One region of the Nonomuraea sp. NPDC050404 genome, then DNA from elsewhere that is predicted to be linked to it. Evidence: riboswitches for the same ligand, from Rfam matches in the RefSeq annotation. Region 1 holds a riboswitch; each other region holds the start of a gene.
The links. Region 1 has a riboswitch for S-adenosylmethionine ahead of AB0I81_RS30850 (ABC transporter substrate-binding protein). Riboswitches for the same ligand answer to the same signal wherever they lie in the genome.
Positions count from the first base shown of each region.

Region 2: linked by a shared signal. The riboswitch ahead of AB0I81_RS40550 (aminotransferase class V-fold PLP-dependent enzyme) and the one ahead of AB0I81_RS30850 (ABC transporter substrate-binding protein) in region 1 are both predicted to bind S-adenosylmethionine.
Region 3: linked by a shared signal. The riboswitch ahead of thrC (threonine synthase) and the one ahead of AB0I81_RS30850 (ABC transporter substrate-binding protein) in region 1 are both predicted to bind S-adenosylmethionine.

Region 1 covers NZ_JBFAKB010000011.1:359,609-369,313, reverse strand. Annotated here, with positions in the region: gene AB0I81_RS30880 (amidohydrolase) at 1-376, opposite strand, end outside; gene AB0I81_RS30875 (hydantoinase B/oxoprolinase family protein) at 373-2,370, opposite strand; gene AB0I81_RS30870 (hydantoinase/oxoprolinase family protein) at 2,373-4,532, opposite strand; gene AB0I81_RS30865 (ABC transporter permease) at 4,529-5,329, opposite strand; gene AB0I81_RS30860 (ABC transporter permease) at 5,322-6,215, opposite strand; gene AB0I81_RS30855 (ABC transporter ATP-binding protein) at 6,212-7,369, opposite strand; gene AB0I81_RS30850 (ABC transporter substrate-binding protein) at 7,348-8,457, opposite strand; SAM riboswitch class IV at 8,506-8,627, opposite strand; gene AB0I81_RS30845 (aminoglycoside phosphotransferase family protein) at 8,763-9,674, shown strand.
Region 2 covers NZ_JBFAKB010000018.1:136,812-146,516, reverse strand. Annotated here, with positions in the region: gene AB0I81_RS40590 (L-aspartate oxidase) at 1-556, opposite strand, end outside; gene AB0I81_RS40585 (DUF6624 domain-containing protein) at 638-1,144, opposite strand; gene panC (pantoate--beta-alanine ligase) at 1,164-2,000, opposite strand; gene AB0I81_RS40575 (DUF2520 domain-containing protein) at 2,025-2,915, opposite strand; gene AB0I81_RS40570 (chaplin family protein) at 3,226-3,453, opposite strand; gene AB0I81_RS40565 (SAM-dependent methyltransferase) at 3,648-4,610, shown strand; gene AB0I81_RS40560 (cytochrome P450) at 4,621-5,811, opposite strand; gene AB0I81_RS40555 (TerC family protein) at 5,811-6,554, opposite strand; SAM riboswitch class IV at 6,673-6,788, shown strand; gene AB0I81_RS40550 (aminotransferase class V-fold PLP-dependent enzyme) at 6,831-8,126, shown strand; gene AB0I81_RS40545 (DoxX family protein) at 8,174-8,839, opposite strand; gene AB0I81_RS40540 (NADH-quinone oxidoreductase subunit D) at 8,961-9,705, shown strand, end outside.
Region 3 covers NZ_JBFAKB010000048.1:24,544-34,248, forward strand. Annotated here, with positions in the region: gene AB0I81_RS60500 (lipid-transfer protein) at 1-27, opposite strand, end outside; gene AB0I81_RS60505 (OB-fold domain-containing protein) at 123-527, opposite strand; gene AB0I81_RS60510 (S8 family serine peptidase) at 553-1,692, opposite strand; gene AB0I81_RS60515 (hypothetical protein) at 1,851-2,390, opposite strand; gene AB0I81_RS60520 (SAM-dependent chlorinase/fluorinase) at 2,546-3,352, opposite strand; gene AB0I81_RS60525 (DUF3263 domain-containing protein) at 3,470-3,769, shown strand; gene otsB (trehalose-phosphatase) at 3,810-4,580, shown strand; gene AB0I81_RS60535 (hypothetical protein) at 4,731-5,345, shown strand; gene AB0I81_RS60540 (trehalose-6-phosphate synthase) at 5,361-6,785, opposite strand; gene AB0I81_RS60545 (RNA polymerase sigma factor) at 6,817-7,371, shown strand; SAM riboswitch class I at 7,451-7,593, shown strand; gene thrC (threonine synthase) at 7,607-8,842, shown strand; gene AB0I81_RS60555 (MoaD/ThiS family protein) at 8,867-9,142, shown strand; gene AB0I81_RS60560 (cold-shock protein) at 9,386-9,586, shown strand.

The DNA.
Region 1 (9,705 bases):
CCACCAGGCACGTCACGTGCATGTCGTGGCCGCAGGCGTGCATGAGGGGGACGCGCCTGCCCTCGGCGTCCCGCGTGGTGGCGGTGCTCGCGTACGGCAGGCCGGTCGCCTCGGCCACCGGCAGCGCGTCCATGTCGGCGCGCAGCACCACGGTCGGCCCGTCGCCGTTGCGCAGCACGCCCACGACGCCCGTGCCCCCGACCCCGGTGCGCACCTCGAACCCGGCCGCGCGCAGCCGGTCGGCCGCGATGCCCGCCGTGCGTTCCTCCTGGAAGGACAGCTCGGGGTGCCGGTGCAGGTCACGGTAGAGGTCGGCGAGCTCGCCGTAGGCGGCGTCGTCGAGCCCGTTCATGATGGAGTCGGTCAAAGCGGTCATGCGGCTGCCCGTTCCAGTTCGGTGATCTCTGCGGCGAGTGTACGGCGCGCGTCCTCGGCCTGCCCGGACGTGGGCGGCGTCCGGGGGAATCCCTCGGGCAGCCTGGCCAGCACGGCGGAGTAGAGTGCCGTGCGGCGCGGGGTCCTGGCGGCCTGCGGGAGCCGGAACAGGGCCGTCACCAGGCGGTCCACGCTGCCGGTGTCGAAGACCGACTCCCACGCCTGCCGCTCGGGCCCGGTCGCCGTGAGCGGGGCGGGTTCGGCGCGGGCCGCGCGGGTGGCGGCCTCGTCCACGGCCGGCGCCCCGTCCGGCCCGTCGGCCAGCACGACGCCGTACGTGCGCGCCGCCGCCTCCCGCGTGACCACGCCGCGTTCCACGTCGCGCCGCACCGCCTCGGGATCCCGGGTGAAGGGGTCGCCGTAGCCGCCCGCGCCCGAGGTCAGCAGGGTGACGACGTCGCCGGGGGACAGCGGCAGCACGTCGATCTTGTAGTGCCGGCGCTCGTGCGGCGTGCCCCGGTTGACGATCAGCTCGGTGGGCGCGCCGGGACCCCCGCCGCGCACCCCCCAGGGGCGGAAGCACATCCGCTCCAGCCCCCTGGCCAGCAGCTTCGACCCCTCCCCGAGTACACGGAAGGTGAGCTCAAGCCCGCAGCCGCCGCGCCACCGTCCCGCGCCGCCCGAGTCGGGACGCAGCCGGTAGGCCAGGATCTGGGCGCCGATCTCGGTCTCCACGGTCTCGACCGGGTTGTTGGACAGGTTCGAGATGCCGCTGTCGCGGCCGTCCACGCCGTCGGCGCCCTCGCGCGCCCCCGTACCGCCCACCATGGGTTCCAGCACCTGGACGTTCTGCCGCGCGCCGCGCTGCTCGGCCACCACGACCGGCACCACCAGGCCGCTGGAGGCGGCGGGCAGCACGTGCGGGGCGGCCAGCCCGAGCGCGCCGCCGACCGCGTCGTTGACCCGGTTGGCCGAGGCGTGCCGCACCCCCACGGCAGCCGGCGACACCGGGTTGACCAGCGAACCCTCCGGGGTGGTGACGCTGATCGGCGCGATGAGGCCCGCGTTGAGCGCGATGCCCGGGTCGAGCGTGCAGATCAGCGCCAGCACCCGCGTGGTGATCCAGGCGTGCGGACGTCCCAGCGTCGCGATGTTGAACGCCGCCGCCACCTGCGGATCCGTGCCCGTGAAGTCCAGGTGCAGCGAGCCGCCCGACAGGGTCGCGGTGACCGACAGCCGCACCGGGATGCCGGACACCGCGTCGTCGTCCAGGTAGTCCACGAACCGGTGCGTGCCGTCCCCCAGGCTCGCCAGCGCGGCCCTGGCCCGGTCGGCGGTGTAGGCGACCAGGTCGTCCTGGGCCGCCAGCACCGTACGCACGCCGTGCTGGGCGATGACCCCGGCCAGCCGCTCACGCCCGGTGCGCAGGGCGGCGCGCATCGCCCGGATGTCGCCCTCGTTCGCCTCGGGCGTGCGGCTGTTGGCCGCGATCAGCGCCTCCACGTCCCGTACGGGCACGCCGGCGCGCACCAGCTTCACCGGCGGGATCTGCAGGCCCTCCTGGAAGATCTCGTCGTTGACCGGCGACAGGCTGCTCGGCACCCGGCCGCCGATGTCGGAGCAGTGGATGAACGCCCAGCCGTAGCCGATCAGCTCGCCCTCGTGGAAGTACGGCTCGATGAGCTGGATGTCGGTCAGGTGCGTGGCCAGCCCGCCCGACCGGTACGGGTCGTTCGTGATGATCACGTCACCCGGCTCCAGCGGGCCCGCGGCCTCGACGGCGGTCAGCACGTTCAGCCCGACGAACCCGGAGACGCCCATGCCGCCCGGGTAGGCGGCGAAGCCGCCGTCGAGGCCGGCGAAGGCGCAGCAGAAGTCCGCGGTCTCCTTGACGTACAGGGACCGGCTCGTGCGCTGCAGGGTCAGGCACATCTCCTCGGTCATGGCCGTCAGCCGGTTGCCGACGATCTCCAAGGTGACGGGGTCGAGCCGCACGTTCACGCCTTTCTGAGGTGGAGGTTTCCGGCGCGGTCCACGTCGCCGGACCAGCCGGGCGGCACGACCACGGTGGTGTCGTCCTGCTCGACGATCGCCGGGCCGGTGAGCGTGTCGCCCACGCCCAGCGCCGTACGCTCGTGCACGGCGGCGTCGTGCCATGCGCCCGCCAGCAGGACGGGGCGGCGGGCGGCCGGGGCGGGCCGGCCGGTGCCCGGGGGGACGGCGGCGGGCGGCAGTTCGGCCACCGGGCTCACCACGCCCAGCCGGGCGGTGCCCAGTTCGATGGGGGCCCGCCGGTCGCGGAAGCCGTAGAGGCGCTCGTGCTCGGCGTGGAACGCCTCGGCGATCGTCTCCGCGTTGAGGTCCGTGCCGGCGGGCAGGGGGACGCGCAGTTCGTACGCCTGGCCCGCGTAGCGCATGTCGGCCGCCACGGACAACCGGACCGGGTCCGCCGGGTCGTGCGCGCCGCCGTGTTGTCCGGCGAGCCAGTCGTGTGCCTGCTCCGACAGCTCGGCCAGTACCCCGGCGAGGCGGGCGGCACCGGCGTCGTCCAGGGTGCGGCGCAGGCTGCGGGCGAAGTCGCGGCGCAGGTCCGCGCCCGCCGCGCCCAGCGCGCAGAACGTGGCGGCCGTCGGCGGCACCACGATGTGCGCCACGCCGACCTCCTCGGCCAGCATGGCGGCGTGGGTCGGGCCCGCGCCGCCGAACGGGACGAGCGTGAAACGCCGGGGGTCGAGGCCGCGCTGCGCCATGATCTTCTGCAGCTCGGTCGCCATGCCCGCGGTCGCCACCCGCAACGCGCCCGCCGCGACCTCCTCTGCGCCCGCCGCGAGTTCCTCTGCGTCCCCACCCGATGCGGCGCCTCCACCCGATGCGGCGCCTCCACCCGATGCGGCGCTCCTGTCCGGTGTGGCGTCCCCTGCCGGGGTGGCGTGCTCGCCCAGGGCGATTCCGGACAGGGCCTTGGCGGAGGCGGTGGCGTCCAGCCGCATCCGGCCGCCCAGGAACGTCGCCGGGTCGATCAGCCCCGTCACCAGGTAACAGTCGGTGACCGTCGGCCGGTCGCCGCCCCGCCCGTACGCCACGGGCCCGGGATCGGCGCCCGCGCTAGTCGGCCCGACCTTGAGCACCCCGTGCCCGTCCGCCCAGACGACGGAGCCGCCGCCCGCCCCGATCGCGTTCACCGCGACCACGGGCAGGATCAGCGGCAGCCCGCCCACGGTGGTGTGCGTGGCCAGTTCCGGCGTGCCGCCCACCGTCACCGCGATGTCGCTGCTGGTGCCGCCCATGTCGAAGGTGATGATGCCCGCGATGTCCGACTCGCGGGCCAGCCGCGCCGCCGCGGCCACCCCGGCGGCCGGGCCCGACAGCACGGTCTCGATCGGCCGCTCGGCCGCCGAGCGCAGGCTCATCGAGCCGCCGTTGGACGCGCTGATGAAGATGGGCGCCGACACCCCGAGCCCGCGCACGCGCCGCTCCAGCCGGGCGAAGTAGTCGTCCATCAGGGGCTGGATGTAGGCGTTCAAGCAGGCCACCAGGGCGCGCTCGTACTCGCGCACCTCCGGCCAGACCGTCGCCGAGGCGGTCACCGGCAGGCCGGGCAGCCGCTCGCGCAGGCTCGCCGCCACGTTCTCCTCGAAGGCGGGGCGCGTGTAGCCGTGCAGGACGACCACGGCGGCGGCGTCCGCGCCGCTGTCGCGCAGCCGTGCGGCCACCCGGTCGAGGTCCCCCTCGGACGGCTCGGTCACGGGGTCGCCGCCGGGCCCCAGCCGGGCCGGGATCTCGACGATGCGGTTGCGCGGGACGAGGGGCTCCTCCTTGCCCGCGTACAGGTCGAAAGAGGACGGCATGCGGCTGCGGCCGATCTCCAGCAGGTCCCGGTAACCCTCGGTGACGACCAGCGCGATGCGCGCGCCGCGGCGCTGGATGATGGCGTTCAGGCCGATGGTGGTGCCGTGGGTGAGGCCCGCGACCTCCTCGGGCCGCAGCCCGGCCTGCCCGAGGATGGCCGCCAGCCCGTCCGCGACCGCCAGGGACGGGTCGGCGGGCGTGCTCGGCTCCTTGTGGTGGACGATCAGGCCGCGATCGGGCACGGCGGCGACGAGGTCGGTGAACGTGCCGCCCACGTCGATGCCGATCCGCGCGGTTGACGAGCTCACAATGCCTCCGAGATACGGGCGAAACGGTCGGCCGCCACCATCACGACCACACTGGCGGCCATCAGCAGCGTGGACACCGCGGCCATGGACGGGTCGAGCTGGTACTGCACGGCGGAGAAGATGCGCAGCGGCACCGTGGTCGTGTTGGCGCCCGCCACCAGCGCCGTCACCGCCACCTCGCCCAGGGACGTCACCCCGGCCAGGATCGCGCCGGCCAGGATGCCCGGCCGCAGCAGCGGCAGCGTCACGGTGAAGAACACCCGCGCCCGCCCCGCGCCCAGGCTCGTGGCCGCCCGTTCCAGCACCGGGTCGAGCTGGGCGGCGCTCACCGTGACCGCGCGCACCACGAACGGCAGCGCCACCAGCGAGTGCGCCAGCCACAGCCCCGGCAGCGAGTTGATCAGGCCGACGCCGTGGAAGTAGTAGAGCAGCCCGAGCGCGATGATGATCTCCGGCACCATCAGCGGCGACAGCGCCAGCCCCGTCAGCAGTTTGCGGCCGGGGAAGGAGCCCTGCGTCAGGCCGTAGGCGGCCAGCGTGCCGATCACCACGGTCGTCGGCACGACCAGCGCCACCAGCAACCCGCTCAGCCGGAAGGACACCTGCCAGTCCGGCGAGCCGAGCACCTCGGCGTACCAGCGCAAGGACACCCCGGACGGCGGGAACGCCATCGACCCCGAGGGGTTGACCGAGCTGACGACCAGCACCACGAGCGGCGCGATCAGGAACAGGAAGACGATCGTCGCCAGCGTCATGCCGGCCACGCGCACGGTCCTGTCGTAACCCCGCTCACCCATGAAGCCGCCTCTCCCAGATCCGGAACACGCCCGCCAGCAGCGTCGTGGAGACGATGGTCAGGGCGAGCAACGCGAAGCTCAGCGCCGCCGCCACCGGGTAGTCGAACACGGTCGACACCTGGTCGTAGACGCGGATGCCGGTCAGCGGCTGCGTCACCCCGCCGACCAGCAGCGGCGTGATGTAGATGCCCATGGCCAGCGCGAACACGATCAGCGCGCCCGTGACCACGCCCGGCAGGCTGAGCGGCACCGTGACCCGCAGGAACGTCCTGACCGGGCCCGCGCCGAGCGTCTGGGAGGCGCGGTGCAGGTTGTGGTCCTGGCCGCCGAGCGCCGTGGTCAGCGGAATGATCGCGAACGGCAGCAGCACGTGCGTGACCGCGACCACGACCGCCGGGTAACTGGTGAGCAACTGGGCCGGCTGGTCGCGCAGCCCCGTCGCGACGAGCGCCTTGTTGACGACGCCGTTGCCCGACAGCAGCACCACCCAGCCGTAGGTGCGCACGACCACGCTGGTCAGCAGCGGCGAGATGACGATGACGAACAGCAGGGTACGCAGCGTGCCGGGGCGCCGCCGGGCCAGGACGTAGGCGGCCGGGTAGGCCAGCAGCACGCACAACACGGCGACCAGCAGCGCCGTGGCCGCCGTCTGGATGAGCGAGCCGTAGAAGTACGACTCGGTGAAGACCCGCGCGTACTTGTCCAGGGACCAGCCGGGGAGGGCGGCGTTGAAGGAGTCGGTCGGGCTGAAGCTCAGGCGCAGCAGGCGGACGAGGGGAACCAGGAACATCGCCGCCAGGAAGACGACCAGCGGAAGCACGAAGACCCAGCCCCGCGGCCGCCCCGCCCGGACCGTGCCCGCCCCGCCCGGGGATCCGGCCGTCATCCGGCCCCCTGCTCCGAGCCCGCACCCGAGCCCGTCCCCGAGCCCGCATCCGTCCCCGAGCCCGCACCTGATTCCAGGACGATCACGTCGGCCGGGTCCCAGCTCGCCACCACTGACGTGCCCGCGCCCGGCGGGTCCGCCGCGCCCGCGCCCGTGTCCGGAAGCTGCACGCTCAGCATCCGGCCGTCGGCCAGCCGGACCTCCACGTGCCAGGCGTCACCGGCGAAGGCCCGGTAACCCACGGTGCCCGCGGTACCGGCTCCGGCCTCGCTCAGGCGGATGCGTTCGGGGCGGATCGCGACAACCGCGCGCTCACCCTCCACGAGGCCGGGAAGACCGCCCACCACCAGGCCGCCACCGAGATCGAGGCCGCCCGCCGTCACCGTCCCCTCCAGGACGTTGGCGGCGCCGATGAACTGGGCCACGAACCGTGTCGCCGGCCGCCGGTACACCTCATCCGGCGTCCCGAGCTGCTCGATCCGCCCGCCGTTCATCACGGCCACCCGGTCCGACAGCGCCAGCGCCTCCTCCTGATCGTGGGTGACGAACACCATCGTGGTGCCGATGCGCCGCTGGATGGCCCGCAGCTCGACCCGCATCTCCCTCCGCAACTTGGCGTCCAGGTTGGACAGCGGCTCGTCGAGGAGCAGCACGGGGGGCCTGATGGCCAGGGCGCGGGCCAGCGCCACGCGCTGCTGCTGTCCGCCGGACAGCTGCTTGGGCCGCCGCTCGGCGTACCCCTCCAGCCCGACCAGGCGCAGCGCCTCGCGTACCCGCTCCTCCCGCTCGGCCTTGTCCAGCCGCCGCACGCGCAGCCCGTAGGCCACGTTGGCGGCCACGGTCATGTGCGGGAACAGCGCGTAGTTCTGGAACACCACGCCCAGCCCGCGCCGGTACGGCGGCCGTCCCGTCACGTCCGCGCCGTCGATCACGATGCGCCCGGCCGTCGGCTGGACGAAGCCCGCGATGGAGTTGAGCAGCGTGGTCTTGCCGCAGCCGCTGGGACCCAGGATGGACAGGAACTCGCCCTTGCGGATGGACAGCCGGTCGAGGTCCAGCACCCGCGCGCCCTCGTACCCCGCGGCCAGGCCCTCGATCTCGACGTGCCCGGCCCCGTCCGGGGGCATCTCGATCAGCCGAAGATCTGATTCCATCGCTGCTGCCATTCGTTGAGCTTCGGGGTGGCGACCGCGTAGTCGACCCAGATGAACTTCTTGAAGACCTCGGGCCCGTGCTCCACCCGCTCGTCGAACGCCTCGCTGTAGTCGATGGAGTCGTTCCCGGCCGCGTACCAGGTGCCCTCGGCGAACGGCTTCTGGTTCTGCGCCGCCGTCAGGTAGTCGAGGAACTTGGTGGCCAGCTCGCCCTTCTGGGTGCCGCTGGCGACGAAGTACGAGGTCAGCGCGCCCACCGGGCCCGACTTGGGATAGGTGAACCCGATCGGGGAGCCCGCCTCGGCCATGGCGAAGGCGCGACCGTCCCAGAAGGGCATGATCCAGGCGTCGCCGTTCTCGACGACGGTGGCGGCGTTGCCCGCGTTGGCCGGGAAGGAGGACACACAGTCCTTGAGCGTCTCCAGCTTGGCGAACGCCCGGTCCACGGCGGCGGGGTCGGACAACTTGCCGCCGTCGCTGGTGACCAGGGCGGAGAAGAACTCCAGGCCGGGGTTGTAGGTCAGCGGGGGCAGGGCGATGTGCCCGCAGTACTGCTTGTCGAAGATGTCCGACCAGTCCTGCGGCGGGGTTTTGATCTTGTCCGTACGGTAGAGCAGGCCGGTGGACCCGGTGGTCAGCGGCACGCCGTACTGTTTGCTCTGGTAGGCCGACCTGCCGCTGAGCACGGGGTCGAGCTCCTTCCAGTGCGCCAGCTTCGCGGTGTCCAGCGGCTGGAGCAGCCCCGCGGACGCGGCCGGGAGCGAGGCGTCGGGGGTCAGGGCGATGACGTCGAACGGCGGGTTGTTGCCGCCGGCCGCGCGCAGCTTGGTCAGCCATTCGGCGTTGGCGCCGTACACGAGGTTGACCTTGGCGCCGGTGTCGCGCTCGAACGGCTCCACGAACGACTTCTTGAACAGTTCGCCCCAGGCGCCCGCGAACGCGGTGACCGTGAGCGTCTGCTGCCCGCCGGAACCTGATTGCGTGCCGGTGCCGGAAGTGCCGCCCGTGTCGACGCCGCCGCACGCGGAGAGCGTCAGCATCAGCGCCGCGCCCGCTCCCGCCAGGAGAGTGCGTCCGCCCTTCATCATGTCCTTCCCATCGAGGCCGGCCAAGGGCGCGGGGCAGGGCACGGCTGGGCACCGCGCTTGCCGCCGAAAGCACCGTTCAGCTCGACGACCATGTCATCACCCGGGGCACCCCGCCGCGGTCGGGAGGGTTGCCGTCCAGCAAGCCGGGGCTTCGCACTGGACTCGTGACATAAGCGACTATACCAGTCGGGTTTACCCGCAATAACGGTTCATCCCGATTGTCCGGTTCCACTGACAAGTGTAGGCCCTTGGCTTTTCTTCCACCTGTCAGGGTCAGGGTCGGTAGTCTGTCCGGCTGGACGATCATGAGGGGGACGTCGAACGTGGACAGCGTCGAGATCGACGAGGGCCTGGTCCGCTCCTTGCTGCGAGAGCAACATCCGGACCTCGCGGAGCTGGCCATCCGGGAGGTGGCGGGCGGCTGGGGCAACCAGCAGTGGCGCCTCGGGGACGAACTGGTCGTGCGCATGCCGCGCATGGAGAACGCCGCGCAGGACCAGCACAAGGAGCGCCGCTGGCTGCCCGTCCTGGCCCCGCGCCTCCCGCTCCCGATCCCGGCCCCCGTGCGGATCGGCGAGCCGTCCGCGCGTTTCCCGAGGCCCTGGACCATCATGACGTGGGTTCCCGGTGAGCCGCTCGACCTCGTCCCGATCACCCGCGGCGACCACGCGGCCGACACCCTGGCGGCCTTCCTCAGGGCACTCCACGTGCGGGCGCCCGCCGAGGCGCCCGACAGCACGGACCGCGGCGGTCATCCCAAGGAGTGCACGGGCGGATTCGAGCGCTTCCTGCGAGATGTCACCCCTGGCGACGCCGCCGACGTCCGGGCCGTCTGGGACGACGCCGTCGCGGCCCCCGAGTGGGCGGGCCCGCGGCTGTGGCTGCACGGTGACCTGCATCCGGCCAACGTCGTCGTCTCGGACGGAACCCTGTCGGGAGTGATCGATTTCGGGGACCTGTTCGCCGGCGATCCGGCGTGGGACCTCGCCGCCGCATGGGTGCTGCTCCCCGCCGGCGCGGCCGCACGGTTCTTCGAGGCGTACCCGCGTGTGGACGAGGCGACGATCAGGCGCGCCCGCGGCCTGGCCGCACTGAAAAGCCTGTTCCTCATGGCCATGGGCCAGGCCGGCGACCGCGGCCTGCCCGGCGGCAAACCGGCATGGGGGCCTGCCGGCCGGGCAGCGCTCGATCGGGTCCTGACGTTCACCGGGCGGTAGGCGAGAGCGGCCGGCCGCCGTCGATGATCAG
Region 2 (9,705 bases), on a different contig from region 1:
CCCTGGCCCGGCCGTTGGCGTCCTTGAGCAGGTCGAGCACCAGAGCGTGCTCGATCACCTCGATCTCGCCGGCGCGCACCGCCTCGGCCAGCGCCCGCTGCACCTCCGCGCCCGTGGCGTCGCCGCCGGCGTGCACGATCCTGCGCCGCCGGTGGCCGCCTTCCCTGGTGAGCTGGAGTTGCCCGTCGGGCGTGCGGTCGAAGCGGGCGCCGCGCGCCATGAGCCGCCGCAGCGCGCCGGGCCCCTCGGTCACCAGCGTGCGCACGGCTCGTACGTCACACAGCCCGACCCCGGCCAGCAACGTGTCGTTGAGATGTTCGTCGGGGGTGTCGCGGGGGTCGAGCACGGCCGCGATCCCGCCCTGGGCCCAGCGGGTGGAGCCCGATGACAACACGTCCTTGGTGACGACCAGGACCTTGGCCCGGGGCTCCAGCTCGGCGTAATGCAGGGCCACGGTCAGGCCCGCGATGCCCGAGCCCACGACGACCACGTCGGCCTCGGTGGTCCAGCCGGGTTCTGGGGCGGTCAGACGCAGGGGAATCGCCGGTGCGCTCATTAGGGATCTCCTCACTGAGGCGATTTCGTCACTATGACGATAACGCCTGGAATGAGGTGAACGCGCCCCGGGGGTGCCCTGTCAGTGGGCCTCGGTCTTCCTGATGAACGCCTCATACTCGGCGAACGGTTCGAGGCCCACGGCCCTGCGGCGCTCGTCCAGCAGGGCCGGCTCCTCGATCGGCATGGGCTCCAGGCCGTTCTCGCCGTCGTGAAACTGGGTGCCATAGAGCTGGGGGCGGCCCGAGCGCACGCGTACGCGGTCCTCCAGGTAGGCCAGGTCGCGCGGCGATGCCTCGTCCGACTCCACGGCGTCGGCCATCACCTGGTGGAACAGCCGCTGCACCGCGCGCGAGGTGGCGTGCTGGGCCAGCAGCCAGGCCGCCCGCGCCGCCCGCTCCCCCACCTGGGAGATCAGCGGCCAGCCGCGGGTGGCTACGACGGAGTAGAGCCAGGCGGTGTTGCCGTCGTCCAGTCGCTGTAAACGGGCCAGCCGCCGGTCACCGGGAAAGCCCTTGGCCGGGTCGCGCATCGCCTGGTCCATCTCCATGCGCCGCAGCAGCTCCGCCTTCAGCTCCTCATCCGTCATGCCCCGACGGTAGACCGCCTCAGGCGGGATTCAAGGTGAGGGTGACGTTGTCGATCAGCCTCGTGGAACCGGCCTTCGCCGCCACCGCGAGCACGGCCATGCCCGAGTAGTCCTCGCTCACTTCGGCGAACGTGGCCGGGTCGACCAGGGCCAGATAGTCCACCTCAAGCGCGGGTCCCGCCTCGTCGAGCACCGCCCGCGCCGCCTGCCGGATCCTGGCCGGGGTGAGCTCGGCCGCGCCGGTCCGCAGGGCCCGCGACAGCGCCAGCGCGACCCGCCGGTCGTCGTCGGACAGGTAGCGGTTGCGGCTGGACAGGGCCAGGCCGTCGGGCTCGCGTACGGTCGGCGCGCCCAGGATCTCGATCGGCAGGTCGAGGTCGGCCACCATACGGCGGATGAGGGCCAGTTGCTGGGCGTCCTTCTGGCCGAAGACCGCGAGGTCGGGCTGTACCAGGTGGAACAGCTTGAGCACGACCGTGAGCATGCCGTCGAAGTGGCCCGGCCTGAACGCGCCCTCGACGACCTGGCCCATCTGGCCCGCGGAGACGCTCACCTGACGGTCGGGGGCGTACATGTCCTCGGCCGACGGGTGGAACACCACGTCCACGCCCTCGGCCCGGCACACGTCCAGATCGGCGTCAAATGTACGGGGATAACGCGAAAAATCCTCGTTAGGACTGAATTGGAGGGGATTGACGAAGACGCTCACCACGACCTGGTCGGCGCGTACCCGGGCCTGCCTGATCAGCGACCTGTGCCCCTCGTGCAGCGCGCCCATGGTCGGCACCAAGGCCACCGTTCCCGTATGGCGCGCCTTGACCAGATCTTCCCGGTTCCTGGCGACGATCAGCTCCACAACTGCCCTCCGAACGCGCGACGGTCAGGTCCATATATTGCCCCCCAGCGCGTCGAGCAGCCGCTCCGCCTCCTCCGGTTTGAGCAATCCCGCAGCTAGAGCCCGGTCCGCGGTGAGCCGGGCCAGCGCGATGTAGGCGTCGGCCGCCTCGGGGGCCGCCAGGATCAGCGCGTCCACGTGCTTGCGCACGGTGCCGGCGTCGCCGCGTACGACCGGGCCCGTCAGACCGGCGATGCCCAGCCGCAGCACGTTGTCCAGCGCCGCGCCCAGCAGCGGGCCGAGCATCCGGCCCGGATGTTCCACGCCGATGCCGCGCAGGAGGTCGGAGGACTCCGCGATCAGCGTGACCATGTGGTTGGCCGCCCCGGCCAGGGCCGCGTGGTAGAGCGGGCGGTCGGCGTCGGCGATCCACACCGGCTCGCCGCCCATCTCGATCACCAGGGCCTCGGCGACGGGCCGCAGCATCTCGGGGGCGGTGACGCCGTAGGAGATGCCGGTGAGCTTGTTGAGGTCGTCGTCCCTGCCCGTGAACGTCATCACCGGGTGCAGCGCGAGCGGCAGCGCGCCGGCTTCGGCCGCCGGGTCGAGCACCGACAGCCCGTACGCCCCGCTGGTGTGCGCGAGCATCTTGCCCCGCAGGTCGGCGCCGGTGCCGGCCAGGCCGCTGACGAGGTCGGGCAGCGTGTCGTCGGGCACGGTGAGCAGGACGAGTTGCGCGGCGGAGACGACCTCGTCCGGCCTGGACGGGGTGACGCCGAGCCGATCGGCGGCCCGTCGCCGTGAGTTGTCCGACACCCCGCTCGCGGCCACTACCCGGTGTCCCGCCTGCGCCAGCGCGGCTCCGAGAGCGGAGCCGACCTTGCCCGCCCCGAGCACGCCGACGGTCAGCCGGGCCGGGCGATCCCCTGCGTCCATGAAGTCTCACCCCTGTCGACCGTGATGGCACTGCCGACCAGCGTAACGGCCTCGTCGAGTGGCTGGCGTGACCGCTGTTTTGCCGCGCGTTGAGTTAACGACAAAACCGACAAGGGCATACAAAACGTGCACCCTCTGTCGGAAGAGATGAGGAGAGGGGTCCACCGCATGACAGCGGGCGCCGAATCCCGGATCGAGACTCGACGCCCGCACGATGCGACCTCTTGAAGGTGCGCCGCCCGGCCAGCCGCCGACTGGCCGACCGGGGACGAGCCCGGGCCGACCTGCGTCGGCCCGGGCTCTTTCCGTATCAGTGACCGTGGGAGTGAACGCCCGCGCCACCCTTGCAGCCCGCGGTCGCGCCGCCGATGACGGCCACGGCGTTGCCGCAGACGTTGACCGGGACGGAGACGGGGAGGTGCAGCTGGTTGCCGCCGAGCACGCTGCCGTTGCCGCTGGTGACGTCGGCGTAGGCGGCCGGGGCGGCCAGGGACAGCATGGCAGCGGCGCCGGCGAGGACGATGACCTTCTTCAGCACGTGGTGCTCCTCTCATTTCGCGGCATGAGGCCGCGGATGCTTTTGGCTAGGAGAGCAAAATGGCCGCACCAATTGGGGGTTGGCTGAACGCATTCGCTCGATGACAGCGAGTAAACATTACCGCAAGTTCGCGACCTTGAGTAGTCACTTCATGACGATGCGTATCCCAGGAAAGTCATGAGATAGTCCTGGGCATGTGGCTCACCTGGCGCGTCGCCACCGAGCGCGCGCTGTACGGCGAGGAGGGTTTTTACCTCCTGGAGCGCCCTTCGGGCCACTTCCGCACCTCGGTCAGCGCCTCCGCGGCCTTCGCGGAGGCGGTGCTCGCGCTGCTCGCGGAAGTGGACGCCGAACTGGGCGAACCTGACGTGCTCGACCTGGTCGACATCGGCGCGGGCGAGGGCGTGCTGGTCTCCCAGGTGCTGGAGAGCGCCGAGCCACGCCTGCGCGAGCGGCTGCGCGTCACCGCCGTGGACCTCTCGCCCAGACCGGAGGGGCTGCCCGAGCGCGTGGCCTGGTCCAGAGGCCTGCCGACCGAGATCTCCGGGCTGGCGATCGCCAACGAGTGGCTGGACAACGTGCCGATCGACGTGGTCGAGCAGACGGCCGAAGGGCCGCGGCTGGTCATGGTCAACGCGCGTACGGGCGAGGAGCGGCTCGGCGGCCCGCTGCGGCCCGCCGACCGGGACTGGCTGGATCGGTGGTGGCCGCTGACCCGGGTGGGCGCGCGGTGCGAGATCGGACGCCCGCGTGACGAGGCATGGGCCTCGGTGCTCGTACGCCTCACCAGGGGCCGTGCGGTCGCCATCGATTATGCACACCCTGTGGACAACCGGCCGTCGCATGGCACGCTGACCGGGTATCGCGACGGCGCGGTCGTCGCCCCCGTACCCGACGGGACCTGCGACATCACCGCTCACGTCGCGCTGGACGCGTGCGCGGAGGCCGGGCGGCGGGCCGGTGCGATATCCACAACCTTGTCCACACAGCGGGAGGCGTTGCGGGAGCTGGGGCTCACGGGCGCGCGGCCGCCGCTCGACCTGGCCCGCACCGATCCGCGCGGTTATCTCAGGGCTCTGGCCAGAGCCTCCGAGGAGGGCGAGCTGATCGACGCGTCGGGGCTCGGCGGGTTCGGCTGGCTCTGCCAACGCCGCTGAACCTCTCGGCTCAGGCGGCAGTGAGATCCAGGGACTCCAGGCCCCTGATGATGTAGCCGGGCTTCCAGGTGGGCTCCCGCCGCAGCTCCAGCTTGGCGGCCCGGTCCAGCAGCGCGCCGAACGACTCGGCCAGCTCGATGCGGGCCAGCGGCGCGCCCAGGCAGAAGTGGATCCCGGCGCCGAAGGAGATGTGCGGGTTGTCGGCGCGGCCCACGTCGAGGCGGTCCGGGTCGTCGAACACCGCAGGATCCCGGTTCGCCGAGCCGAACAGCAGCGCCACCTCCGAGCCGCGCGGGATGCGTACGCCGTGCACCTCGATGTCCTCCAGCACCCAGCGCTCGAACATCTGCAGCGGCGTGTCCCAGCGCATCAGCTCCTCCACGGCCGTGGGCAGCAGCGAACGGTCGGCGCGCAGCCTGGCCAGCTCCTCCGGGTTCCTGAACAGGGACCACCAGCCGTTGCCCGTCACGTTCACGGTGGCCTCGTGGCCTGCGTTGAGCAGCAGGACGCAGGTGCCGACCAGTTCGTCCTCGGTCAGCTCGTCGATCTGGGTGAGCGCGCTGACCAGGTCGTCGCCGGGGTCCGCGCGGCGGACGGCGGCCAGGGACTTGAGGTAGCCGGCGAACTCCGAGGCCGCGCGGACCGCGGTGTGCTGGGCCTGCGGGGTGGGATTGAGCTCGTACATCCCGCAGATGTCGGCCGACCAGGGCCGCAGCAGGTGGCGGTCCTGGTCGGGGATGCCGAGCATCTCCGCGATCACGGTGACCGGAAGCGGCTCGGCCACCTCCGCGATCAGATCCCCGCCGCCCTTTTCCACGTACGCCGCCACCAGGCCCGCGGCGATGGCCTTGACCTGGGGGCGCAGCGACTCGACCATGCGCGGCGTGAATGCCCTGGAGACCAGCCGGCGCAACCTGGTGTGCACCGGCGGCTCCACGTCGAGCATGCCCGCCCTGATCACGCGCCAGAACGGCTCCTGGAACTCCGGCTCCGGCGGCCTGCCGAACTCCTCGTGACCTGCCACGTGCAGGTACGAGCGGCCCAGCCGACGGTCCCTGAGCAGCGCGTTCACGTCGGCGTGCCGCGCGATGAGCCACTGGCCCGTCGGCTCGAAGTAACTGACGGGCGCCTGCCGCCTCAGCTCGTCATAGACCCGGTAGGGATGGGCGACGAAATCGGGATTCCAGGGATCGAAGCGCACTAGTCCAGTTTAGGAGCGGCGGCCTCCCTCTTCTTGAGGTTCCTGCTGCGCACCCGGATGTTGAGCAGCTCCACGATGACCGAGAACGCCATGGCGAAGTAGATGTAGCCCTTCGGGATGTGCTGCTCGAAGCCCTCGGCCACGAGCACCACGCCGATCAGCACCAGGAACGACAGCGCCAGCATCTTGACCGTCGGGTGCTGGTCCACGAACCGGCTGATCGGCCCGGAGGCGAACAACATCACCAGGACCGACACGATGACGGCCGCGATCATCACGCCGATCTCGTCCACCATGCCGACGGCGGTGATGACCGAGTCCAGCGAGAACACGACGTCCAGGATCATGATCTGGATGATCACCGAGGCGAAGGAGGCGGCCGCGGCGTTCTTGCCGTCCTTACCGTGCCCCTCCATTTGGTGGTGGATCTCCGTGACGCTCTTGCCCAGCAGGAACAGGCCGCCGAGCAGGAGGATCAGGTCACGTCCCGATATCTCGTGCCCCCAGACGGCGAACAGTGGCTCGGTGAGCTGCACCACCCACGACAGGCCGAGCAGCAGGAGCAACCGGCTGATCAGGGCCGCCGCGAGGCCGAGCACGCGGGCCCGGTCGCGTTGCTCGGGAGGCAGTTTCCCGGCGAGGATGGAGATGAAGATGATGTTGTCGATCCCCAGCACGATCTCCAGGGCGACAAGGGTGAAGAAGCCGATCCAGATGTTCGGGTCGGTCACCCAATCCAACATCGGACACACCTCCATGAATCATTGGCTGACGGGGGTTTCCCGGTAGCAACGACTCAGGTGTCACATAAGTTCGCGACTTGCGTAATGTGCCCTGGTGTCGGTTATAGTGCCGGACGTAGGTCATGAGTGCCAGCGACAAGCCCCGGCTAGCTGGCCGGCAACCCTCGCGTCCGCGGCGGGGTGCCCCGGGTGAGGACCTGGTCCGCCACGGGGTGTGGCGGGCAAGCGCGGGCTCCATGGCTGTTCCCAGGGGTCCGAGAGCCCTGGAGGTACGCCGTGTCCACGCTGACGATCTTCTCCGCCCGCTCCGCCGCCGAGACCGGGACCGGTCCCGCCACGACGAGCCGGCCGATCCCCGCCGTGCTCGGCGCCGATCTCGAAGTGCCGGTCAAGGGCGGCAGGCTGGTGGGGTACGCCAACCTGGACTACGCCGCCAGCGCGCCCTGTCTGGAGCCGGTCAGCGCCGCCGTCACCGCCGCGCTCCCGGCCTACTCCAGCGTCCACCGCGGCGCCGGCTACGCCTCACAGCTCACCACCGCCCGGTACGAGCAGGCCCGCCACACGGTCAGGGCGTTCGCCGGCGCCAGGCCCGACGACGCCGTGATCTTCACCCGCAACACCACCGACGCCACGAACCTGCTGGCAGGCTGCCTGCCCGCCGGCACGACGGCCGTGGTCTTCGACACCGAGCACCACGCCTCGCTGCTGCCGTGGGCCTCCTCGGTACGGCTGGCGCCGCCCGCCTTCCCCGGCGAGGCCGTGCGCGCCGCCGACGAGGCGCTGGCCGGGATCGAGGGGCCGAAGCTGCTCGTGGTCACCGCCGCCTCGAACGTCACCGGCGAGTTGTGGCCCGTCGCGGCCCTGGCGCACATCGCGCACCGGCACGGGGCCCGCATCCTGGTGGACGCGGCGCAGCTCGTACCGCATCGCAGGATCAACCTGACCGCGCTCGACCTTGACTACGTGGCCTTCTCCGGGCACAAGTTGTACGCGCCCTTCGGCGCGGGCGTGCTGATCGGGCGGCGGGACTGGCTGGCCGAGGGCGAGCCGTACCTCAAGGGTGGGGGCGCGGTGCGCTCGGTCGGCTTCGCGGGCGACGGCACCGAGTGGCACGACGACCCCGAGCCGCGGCACGAGGCGGGCACCCCGAACGTGCTGGGCGCCATCGCGCTGGCCGCCGCCTGCGACGCGTTGACCGCCACCGGGTGGACCGAGCTGGTGCGGGAGGAGGAGCGGCTGATCTCGCGGCTGCGTACGGGGCTGAAGTCGATCGCGGGAGTGCGGGAGCTGTCGCTCTGGGGGGACGATCACCCGCGGGTGGGCATCGTGTCCTTCACCGTGGCCGGGCACTCGGCCCGGGAGGTGGCCGAGGTGTTGTCCGGCGAGTACGGCATCGGGGTGCGTGACGGGAAGTTCTGCGCGCATCCGTTCGTGCGGCACCTGCTGGGCACCGCCGACGGCGGATGTGAGGACGACACGGCTTCGGCGGTGCGGGCCTCGATCGGGATCGGGACCACGCAGGAGCACGTGGACCGCCTCATCGAGGCCGTACGGGACCTGGCTGCCCGCTGAGCCGAAGCGCTTGAACCGCGCCGTCGCGGTCGTCAGCTCAACGTGCCTCAGTCGCGGGCCGGCGGCTCGCGGCGTTGGGGCGGCTCGTCCGAGACCAGCGCGTCTATGTCGCGCATGTCCTCGTCGTTGAGCCTGCCCGAGGCGGGCGCGGCGGGCTGCCTGGGCACGTCGGGATGCTCGGCCGAGCCCTGCGCGGGCGTCGTGGGCCCGCCTGTCACACCTCCAGTCGTACCGGCGGTGGTCGCGCCGTGGCGGCCCGGGGTGTGCGCGGCCAGGTCCTCCTCGGCCGCGCGCCGCTCGGAACGCCTGCGGAACATCGAGTGGAAGATGCCGTCCAACCCGATCCGCCCGCCGCCCAGCGCCAGGAACAGCAGGCTCAGCGCGCCGAGCGAGCCCGGCAGCTCCCAGCCGTTGTCGGCGGACAGGATGCCGTTCCCGCCGTGCACGAACGCGATCGCGCCCAGCATGTTGATCAGCAGCAGCAGCGCCACCGGACGTACCAGCAGGCCAAGGATCAGGAAGATACCCCCGACGGTCTCGACGACGCTCGTGAACCCGGCGGCCAGCTCGGGCATCGGGATCCCCATCTCCCTGAAACCCTGGGTCGTGGCGCCGAGCCCGCTCTGCCACTTCTGCCAGCCGTGCGCCACAAAGATCACGCCGGTCACGATCCGGGCGATCAGGGCCGCGACATCAAAGAGAACTCTCTTCATGGTGTTTTCTCCCCCGTTCCCGTTATTCCTCCCCGTGTCCGGCTTAGCGATGCGTTTCCTGACCAGGTCTTGACCATCCCCCAAGCTGGATCAACAACGGCGACGGTGGCAGCATTGCCATATGACGGAACGTGTGGTCGGAATCGGCGCGGGCGCGAAAGAGCTGGCCACGGAGGACATGATCCTCAACATCGGCCCCCAGCACCCGTCCACCCACGGCGTGCTCAGGCTCAGGCTGACCCTCGACGGCGAGCGCATCGCCACCGCCGAGCCGATCATCGGATACATGCACCGGGGCGCGGAGAAGTTGTTCGAGGTGCGTGACTACCGTCAGATCATCATGCTCGCCAACAGGCACGACTGGTTGTCGGGCTTCGCGAACGAGCTCGGCGTGGTGATAGCCGCCGAACGCCTGCTGGGCATGGAGCCGCCGGTGCGGGCCGTGTGGGCGCGTACGCTGCTGGCCGAGCTCAACCGGGCGCTCAACCACCTGATGTTCCTCGGCTCCTACCCGCTTGAGCTGGGCGCGATGACGCCGCTGTTCTACTCCTTCAACGAGCGCGAGCGCATCCAGGCCGTCATGGAGGAGATCTCCGGCGGGCGCATGCACTACATGTTCAACCGCGTCGGCGGGCTGAAGGAGGACCTGCCGCTCGGCTGGCTCGACCGGGTCTCGGTGGCCGTCGCGGAGACCCGCCGCCGCGTGCCCGACATCGAGAACCTCATCCTGCACAACGAGATCTTCATCGCCCGTACCAAGGGGGTGGGGGTGCTGACGGAGGAGCAGATCATGCAGTACGGCGTCAGCGGCCCCATCGCCCGCGCCTCCGGGGTGGACTTCGACCTGCGCCGCGACGAGCCGTACC
Region 3 (9,705 bases), on a different contig from region 1:
ATGCATGCCCGTCCCGAGCACCGCCACCGCGCTCGATGAACCCGCACTCGACGAACCCGCACTCGATGAACCCGCACTCGACGAACCCGCACTCGACGAACCCGCACGCACCGAGCCTGCGCTCATGAGGCTCGGCCCCACATCCACACCAGCGGCCCGTCGGCCAGCGGGCCCGAGGTCAGCTCCAGCTCCATGCCCACCGCGAGCTGGTCCACGGTCAGGTCCTTGACCTGGCCGAGCACCACGATCCCGACGTCGTCCAGCTCCACCGCGGCCAGCGTCACCGGCACGTACGGGTCGGCGGCCACGTAGGGCGCGGGCGGCGGGTAGCAGGCGTTCGTGTAGGACCAGATCCGCCCGCGCCGTGGCAGCGGCACCACCTCGGTGGTGCTGCCCGCGCAGCGCGGGTCGGGGCACGAGCCTGGCCGGGGCGGGAAGGCGACCGTGCCGCAGTCCGCGCACCTGGTGCCGAGCAGGCGGACGCCGTCCGGCTCGACGGCGAACCAGCCCTCGATCGCGTACGTCATAGCCGGAGTATCACACAAGCGCTTGTTAGGTTAAATCCCTCTCGCGGTTCCGCCGCCGCAACATCACCCGCGCCGACATCGCCATCACCAGCACCAGCATGCCCGCCACCACGGGCAGCCTGGAGACGGGTGCGGGCCCGTCGCCGAAGTACGGCCCCGGCCTGGGCGGCCCCGCCACCGGCACGTCCAGCCGGTCGGCCGCCCGCAGGGCCAGCAGCGCGTTGGCCACCCCGTGGCCGTAGGCGGGGCTGTAGCCGTTCTGCGGCTGCCAGTAGGTGCCGGTCTCGATGGCCGTCCGCACGTGGAACGGGGACATGCCGGGATGGGCCGACCTGATCAGGGCCGCGATGCCCGCGACCATGGCGGCGGCGGAACTGGTGCCGTCGCCGACCATGTACGAGGCGTCCCCGTCGGCCGTGACGACCTCCGTGCCGGGCGCGACCACGGAGACGTAGTCCTGTTTGTTGGAGAAGTCCGCGACCTTCATCTTCTTGTCCACCGCGCCCACCGCGATCACGCCCGGGTAGGCGGCGGGGAAGTTCTTCCTGTTGCCCGCGGTGCCGTCGTTGCCCGACGAGGCCACCAGCACGGCGCCCTTGGAGATCGCGTACTGGACGGCCTCCTCCTCCGAGGCCGAGCCCTCCCACGCGCCGCTGCCGCCGCCGAGCGACATGCTGATCACGTCGGCGCCCTGGTCGGCCGCGTACCTGATGCCCTTGGCCAGCGCGTCGCGCCAGCCGGAGCGCTGCTTGCCGCGGCGCGGGTCGCCGTTCTCCAGCGTGACCCGCACGGACAGCACCCTCGCCTCGGGCGCGACCCCGAGCACGCCGCCCTTGCGTCCTTCGCCGTGGCCGCGCCCGGCGATCAGGCTGGCCATCGCGGTCCCGTGTTGTCCCCATGGCCCGCTGTCCTGGCCGGTCAGGTCGGGGCCCTGGATGACGGCGCCCTCCAGGTCGGGGTGCAGCAGGTTCACGCCGGTGTCGAGCACCGCTACCACCACGCCCGAGCCCCTGCTCGACTGCCACGCCTCGGGCAGGCGCAACTCCCCGAGGTGCCACTGGCCCGCCCGCGCGGCCTCGCCCATGTCATCGGCCAGGGCCGCCTGCGGCGAGAACCCGGTGACCAGCCCCGCCACCAGGAAGACAGGCAGGATGAGCCGCCTCATCGGGACGGCCGGTCCTCGCCGGGCCGCCGCTTGTCGCCTCATCGGGACGGCCCGTCCCCGCCGGGCCGCCGCTTGTCGCCTCATAGGGATGGCCGGCCCTTGCCCGGCCGCCGCTTGGCGCCCCATCGGGATGGTCGGCCCGGCCACTGCTCGGCGCCTCATCGGGTCATCGCCCGGTTCAGGGCCGTCGCGAGTTGCCGCGCGGCGCTGCGCAGGCGCGGTTCGACGCGGTCGCCCGGCTGGTAGGCCCGTCCGTCGCTGTATCCGGCCGCCGTCGCCACCACGTAACGCTCCCGCGACCCGACGATCACCCCGGTGACGTACTGCCGGTCGCCGAACCGTCCGGCGGGCCCGCCGGGGAAGGCCGCCGGGCGTACGGTGGCGGGCCGTCCCGAGTCCTGGGAGTCGGCCCCCCGCCCGTCGAGCACGGCGATGCCCACGGTGACGACGTAGGTCTGGGTGCTGTCGGTGTAGGTGGCGCGTAACGCGGTACGGCAGCCGGGCCGTACCGCGGCAGGCTGGAAGGCGGCCGTGCAGGGCGCCTCGGGGGCGACCCCGGCCAGCACGTAGGTGACCCGCGCCCCCGAAGGGCTGAGGCCGGGCACGGCGCCGGGGAACACCTGGACGACCGGCCAGGCGTGCCAGCGCTCTGAGACGGGTGGCGCCGGGACGGGCCAGACCGTGGAAGCTAGGGACATCAGCACAACGGACAGGTGGTGGTACACGATGACCTCGAACGGAAGGGGAGGGACCTCCGATCTGCCCGTGCATTCTGACACGCGAGTGCCCGTGCATTCCGACGCTTCGGTAAACGGACCGATACGTGGAGTAGTTCCAAAATGTCGCTTTCTTACTAGGGAGATGGGGAAAGTCTGACATGTGCCCCCGGCGGGAGCCCAAGCCGCTGTGCCGCGTCGCCGGAGTTGACCGCGATCGCGATCAGCCCGGCCGAGTCCGCGAACACCACCAGCTCGCCCGGCGGCACCGCCGCGTAGGTCTCCCGGTAGGGCAGGGCGAGCTGCCGCCGCCCCATCCACACCCCCAGCGTGTCGCCCACCCGCACGCCCAGCGCCTGCAGGTCGCCCGCCGCGATCGACAGTTGCGTGTTGCCGTAGCGGTCGACCGAGACGACCTCGCCCTCCACCGAGCCCTCGCGCAGCAGCGAGGTAGGCTCGGGCAGCGAGACCAGCCTGGTCAGCGGCACCGCAGGTCCCAGGTCCGCCGGCCGCAGCCCGCCGAACAGCCGCCCGGCGACCGGTGAGAACACATCGCGCCCATGGAAGGTGGGCGAGACCGGGTGCAGGAAGTAGTCCTCGTTGGTGATCTCGTACGCCGCCTGCGCGCCGCCGCTGGCGTGCACCGCCCACGACAGCAGCCCGTTGTCCGGCCCGACGAACACCCGGCCGCCCGCCACCACGGCCACCGCCCGCCTGGCGCCGCCCGCCCCTGGATCGACCGCGCCGACATGGATGCCCCTGGGGAAATACGGGATGGTCTGGGCGAGAACCGCCGCGCCGCGCCGTACATCGCCCGCGGGAATCAGGTGGCACACGTCGATCACCCGGGCGTCTGGGACGATCCCGGCGATCACTCCATGACAAGCCGCCACATAGCCATCTTCGAGCCCATAGTCGGTGAGGAGGGTGATGACTGGGGTCACATTTCGTGACTGTACGTCTCCCAATCCGCCGTGAACAGCCGCACTCCGCACATTACGATGGCCACGGGCCGCGTGCGAGCGACGCGATCGTCGCCCGCCCCTTTCGAGGAGGACACCATGGGAGCACCGCTCAGCGGTGACAATGCAGCCCAGGAACCGTCTCGCCAACCGCTCTCAGAACGTGAACTCGAGCTCCTCGCCTTCGAGCGCCAGTGGTGGCGCTACGCGGGCGCGAAGGAGCAGGCCATCAAGGAGACCTTCGGGATCTCCGCCACCCGCTACTACCAGTTGCTCGGTGAGTTGATCGACAGGCCGGAGGCGCTCGAACAGGATCCGATGCTGGTCAAGAGGTTGCGCAGGTTACGGTCCGCGCGCCGGCGCGACCGTGCCGCCAGGAGGTTGGGCATGCGCCCCTGACCTGCTGGGTACGGGCAGGCGCGTGAAGAACATCCCTGGAATGGAAGCGATCCTGAGCGATCCGGCAGGCGCCGTGATCGGGCTCGACTTCGACGGAACCCTGTCGCCGATCGTCCCCGATCCCGCCACGGCCGTGATCCACCCCAAAGCGCCCAAAGTACTCGCCGACCTGGGCGCGCACGTCAGCGCGGTGGCCATCGTGACCGGAAGGCCCCCGGCCACCGCGCTGGAACTCGGACCCGGCCTGGCCGACGTGCCGGGGCTGGTCATTCTCGGGCACTACGGCTTCGAACGCTGGGAGGCCGGCCGGATCTCCGCGCCCCCGCCGCCGCCCGGCGTGCCGCGGGCCGAGGCCGAGCTGCAACTCCTGCTCGGCTCGCTCGGCCTGCAGGGCGTCGCCATCGAGGACAAGGGCAGGGCCGTGGCCGTGCACACCCGGCGCAGCCCCGACCCCGAGGGCGCGCTTGAGGTGCTGCGCGCGCCGCTGGCCGAGCTGGCGGCCAAGCACGACCTGGTGATCGAGCCGGGGCGGCTGGTGCTGGAGCTGCGGCCGCCCGGCATGGACAAGGGGCACGCGCTGAGCCTGTTCCTGGCGGAGCGGGCCGCCAGGTCGGTCATGTTCGTCGGGGACGACCTGGGGGACCTGGCCGCTTTCGAGGCCGTACACACCTCCGGGCTGCCGGGCGTGACCGTGTGCAGCGGCTCCACCGAGGTGACCGCGCTGGCCGAGCGGGCCGACATCGTGGTGGACGGCCCCGAGGGAGTGGTGGCCCTGCTCACCGAGCTGACCGCCGCCTTCACCCGCCCCTGAGCCGCCGGCGCGTCGAGCGGATGGCGACCCTCCACCCGCCCTGAGCCGCCGGCGTGTCAAGCGGATGGCGACCCTTCACCCGCCCTGAGCCGCCGGCGTGTCAAGCGGATGGAGACTGGGCGTCAAGCGGCGATCTTTAGGGTCGGACGCATGTCGAAGCGCTACCTCGCCGTCGCGGCCGTGGCCGCGGCCACCCTCCTGTGCGCCCCACTCCCCGCCGCCTCCTCCCCGCTGCCCGCCGCCTCCTCCCAGACGCTCAACGCCGCGTCCTTTCAGCCGCTCAAGCTCAGGGGCGGGCTGACCCTCCACCTGCCCGCCGCGTGGAAGGTCCACCGCGTCAACCCCGACTGGACCCGCGTGGTCACCGGCAAATGCGCCAGGCCCGGCGCCGCGTACGGAACCCCGGGGTGTGACAGCTTCTGGGTGCTCGGGCCCAAGGCCATCAGGCAGGGCCAGGAGATCTTCCGGCCCTACACCGGCGCCAGGCCGTTCTACCCCGCCACGGACGTGCAGAGATGCCCGCACGACGGCAAGCTGGGCCAGATACTCGGCGCGGCCGGGACCAAGGGCCTGCGCCAGGTCGGCCCCGGCCACAAGGCCGCCTACCGCGAGTGGCGGGCCACCTGCGTCACCTACTCGGGCGGCAAGGTGCGGTCCCGCTTCACCCAGCGCGAGTGGCACCTGCCGGCGACCAAAATCCTGATCGTGGACCACTGGAACACGCCGGGCCTGGCCGACGTGCTGAAGCGCGCCACCTGGAAATAGACCCGGAGACCAGGTTCAGCTGAGGGCTTCGAGCTGGGCCGCGAGCCACTTCTGCGGCGGCAGGGCGGTGGCCGCGGCGTGCAGCTTGTCGCGCCGCATCCGCCGCTCGTCCTCCGGCATGACCAGCGCGTCGTGCAGGGCGGCGGCGGTGCCGCTGATGTCGTACGGATTGACCAGCAGCGCATGCGGCCCCAGCTCGGCCGCCGCCCCCGCCTCCCGCGACAACACCAGCGCGCACCTGGGGGACAGGATCGGCCCCTCCTTGGCGACCAGGTTCATGCCGTCCCTGATGGGGTTGACCAGCAGCACGTCGGCCATCCGGTACGCCGCCAGCGAACGCGGATAGTCGTCGTTGACATTGAGTATCACCGGGTCCCAGTCCTCGGTGGCGTAGGTGTCCTCGATCTCCCTGGCGCAGCGCTGCACGGAGGCGGTGTATTCGCGATATTCGGGCAGGTCGTGCCGGCTGGGATAGGCGAAGGCCAGGTGCACGACCCGCCCGTGCCACTCGGGGTGCGCGGCCAGGAACTCGCGGTAGGCGATCAGCCCGCGCACGATGTTCTTCGACAACTCCGTACGGTCGATGCGGACGATCAGCCGGCGATCGCCCACCTGCTCCCGCAGCGCCGCCATGTGCGACTCGACGTCGGGCTCGCAGGCCCGCTCCCACAGCGCCTCGCCGTCCACGCCCAGGCTGTGCACGCCGATGCGGGTGCTCCTGCCCTCGTAGCTGACGGTGCGGCCCACCCGGTCGGCCTCCGCGCCCAGGAGACGTTCGCAGCAGTCCATGAACGCCTGCGCCCACCTGTCGGTGAGGAACCCGGCGTGATCGGCTCCCAGAATGCCTTCCAGGACCTCTCCGGCCACTTCGTCGGGCAGCAGGGAGAAGTATTCGGGCGGCGCCCACGGGGTGTGGCTGAAATGGGCGATGCGCAAGTCCGGCCGCTCGGCGCGGAGCATGGCCGGGGTGAGCGTCAGGTGGTAGTCCTGGACCAGCACGCGGGCGCCGTGCCCGGCCTCCTCGGCCAGCGCCAGCGCGAACGCGCCGTTGTAGTCGCGGTAGGACTCCCAGTCGCGCTCGAACCGGGTGCCGAAGGTCGGCGAGTTGGGGATGTCGTAGAGCAGATGGTTGACGAACCACAGGGTGGAGTTGGCCACGGCGTTGTAGGCGCGGTGGAACGTGGCGGGCGCGATGTCCAGCATCCGCAGCGGTCCCGTGCCGTAGCGCGTGTGGTCGATGCGGCCGCCGGGGGCCAGGCGCACGGCGCTGCGGTCGCCGTCGGACAGCGCGGCGCACACCCACAGCAGGCCGTCGTCCTTGACCACTCCCGACAACCCCGAGACCAGCCCGCCACCGCCGCGCCTCATGGTGAGTTCACCGTCGTCGGAGACGGTGAAAGAGACCGGCCCTCGGTTGGAGGCCAGCAGGACGCTGTTCATCAGGTCTCCCTTCGATCATAGGATCCCAGGTATGGCGCTTGATGAGCTAACCGAGGAACTCGCCCGCTCAGCCGCCGCTGGAGATCATCGCGCACTTGGCGAGCTCCTGGCGCGGATTGAGCCTGATGTGATGCGTCACTGCGCCCGGATCCTGCCTTATCACCAGGACGCGGAAGAGGCCTCGCAAGATACGTTGCTGGCCGTGGCGCGCAACATCGGGCGGTTCGAGGGGCGGGCCAGGTTCAGCACCTGGCTGCACATCGTGACGGCCAACTGCGCGCGCACCACGTACCGGTCGCTGAAGCGCAGGGCGGCCGAGCAGAGTTCGGACGAGTTGCCCATGCAGAAGCCCGACGTGCGGCGGGTCAGTGTGATCGCGGGCTCGCGGCTGGACCTGCTCGACGCGATGGAGGCGCTGGAGGCCGACAAACCCGACCTGGCGCAGGCGCTGGTGTTGCGCGATATCGTCCAGCTCGACTACAACGAGGTGGCCGACCAGCTGGGCATCCCGCTGGGCACCGCCAAGTCCCGCATTCACCAGGCACGCAAATACGTGCAGGGCGTGCTGGGTGAGGACTATCGATGAGACCGGGCGTCTCGCATGGTGAGACGCGTGGTAATTTCGGATACTTAAGAGGGTAGAGTCCCTTTCAACAACTACATATTGCTCATCCAGAGGGGTGGAGGGACCGGCCCTGCGAAACCCCGGCAACCCTCCCGGCTTTCGAACTCGCGACCTGGCGAGGCCGACCGGGACAAGGTGCCAATTCCGGTTCGCGGTCAAGGTGGCCGTGGGCGAAGATGAGGGAAGGCCTCGCTTCATGTCGCTTGACTTTGGTCCCGCCGTCGCTCTCTCCTGCCGCGAGTGCGGCACCCGCTACCCCCTGGGTCCGAGCTTCGCCTGTCAGGAGTGTTTCGGGCCGCTGGAGGCGGCCTACGACTTCGGTGACGTGACCCGCGCGCAGATCGAATCCGGCCCGGCGAACATCTGGCGTTACCGCTCGTTGCTGCCCGTCCCGGTGGACGTGGCCAATAAGCCCAATATGAACCCCGGCTGGACCAAATTGGTCAAGGCCGGAAACCTGGGGCGAGAGCTCGGAATCAAGTCCCTTTACGTGAAGGACGACTCGGGCAACCCCACCCACTCCTTCAAGGACCGGGTGGTCGCGATGGCCGTCGAGGCGGCGCGCAACTTCGGCTTCCACACCCTTTCCTGCTCCTCCACCGGAAACCTCGCGGGCGCGGTCACCGCCGCGGCGGCGCGGGCGGGGCTCGACGCGTGCGTGTTCATCCCGGCCAACCTGGAGAAGGCCAAGATCGCCATGGCCCGGGTGTTCGGCGGGCGGCTGATCGGCATCGACGGCACCTATGACGAGGTCAACCGGTTCTGTTCGGAGCTGATCGGCGACCCCATGGGCGACAAGTGGGGCTTCGTCAACGTCAACCTGCGGCCCTACTACGCCGAGGGCTCCAAGACGCTCGCGTACGAGATCGCCGAGCAGCTCGGCTGGCGGCTGCCCGAGCAGATCATCATTCCCATCGCCTCCGGCTCCCAGCTCACGAAGATCGACAAGGGCTTCAAGGAGCTGGTGAGGCTGGGGCTGGTGGAGGACACGCCCTACAAGGTCTTCGGCGCCCAGGCCGCCGGGTGCTCGCCGGTGTCCACGGCGTACAAGGCCGGCCACGACGTCGTGCAGCCGGTCAGGCCGGACACCATCGCCAAGTCGCTGGCCATCGGCAACCCCGCCGACGGGCCGTACGTGCTGGACATCGCCCGGCGCACCGGAGGTGGCGTCGAGGACGTCACGGACGCCGAGATCGTGGCCGCGATGAGGCTGCTGGCCTCGACCGAGGGCATCTTCGCCGAGACCGCCGGCGGCGTGACCGTCGGCGTGCTGAAGAAGCTCACCGAGAGCGGGCGGCTCGACCCCGAGGCCGAGACCGTCGTGCTCAACACCGGTGACGGGCTCAAGACGCTGGACGTGCTCGACGGCGAGTCCGTCGAGCCCACGGCCGTGATCAAGCCCTCTCTCGACGCGTTCCGCGCGACTGTCTGACAACCAGGAAAGGCGATTAGAACCATGAGCGTTTCTGTGCGGATTCCCACCATTCTGCGCACGTACACCGGGGGGAACGCGGAAGTCAGTGGCGAGGGCGCGACTCTTCGTGACGTGCTTGCCAAGCTCGACTCCGACTACCCGGGCATCGGCGCGAGAATTCTGGATGAATCGGGCAAGATTCGTCGTTTCGTCAACGTTTATGTTGGGGAAGAGGACGTCCGTTTCACCGAGGGACTCGACACTCCCGCCCCCGAGGGCACTCAGATCTCCATCATCCCGGCGGTCGCCGGCGGCTGACTCCCGTAGACCACACTGTTGAAGGCGCCCCCAGTGGGCGCCTTCTCCTTTTCCCGGGCCAATTCAACGTTGAACGACCTGCGATGCGAAGAAATAGGGAGTTTGCAGATTGACTCTGTTGCCAAACCCCTTGCCACAGGTATGGTCGAGGGCGATCGTCTGGCTGATTTCCCTAAAGTCACACGATTACAGGTCCCGCGGAGGAATGGGCGAGATCTGGGAGACCAGTAAGAGGAGTCGGAAGTGGCGCAGGGCACCGTCAAGTGGTTCAACGCGGACAAGGGCTACGGCTTCATCGCGGTAGACGGTGGTAAGGATGTATTCGTCCATTACTCAGCGATCATGATGGACGGGTACCGCTCTCTCGAACAGGGGCAGCGCGTCGAGTTCGAGATCACGCAGGGCCAGAAGGGACCGCAGGCGGAGTCCGTCCGCGCGGTCTGATTGACATCACTGGTATGCACCGGGCGGGATCCACGGCACCGCGATCCGTGCGAGCCGTCACCACCTATCTCGTCGACTCGTGTGCGGCGAGCTGCTCCGGGCGGCTCGCCGTACCGATC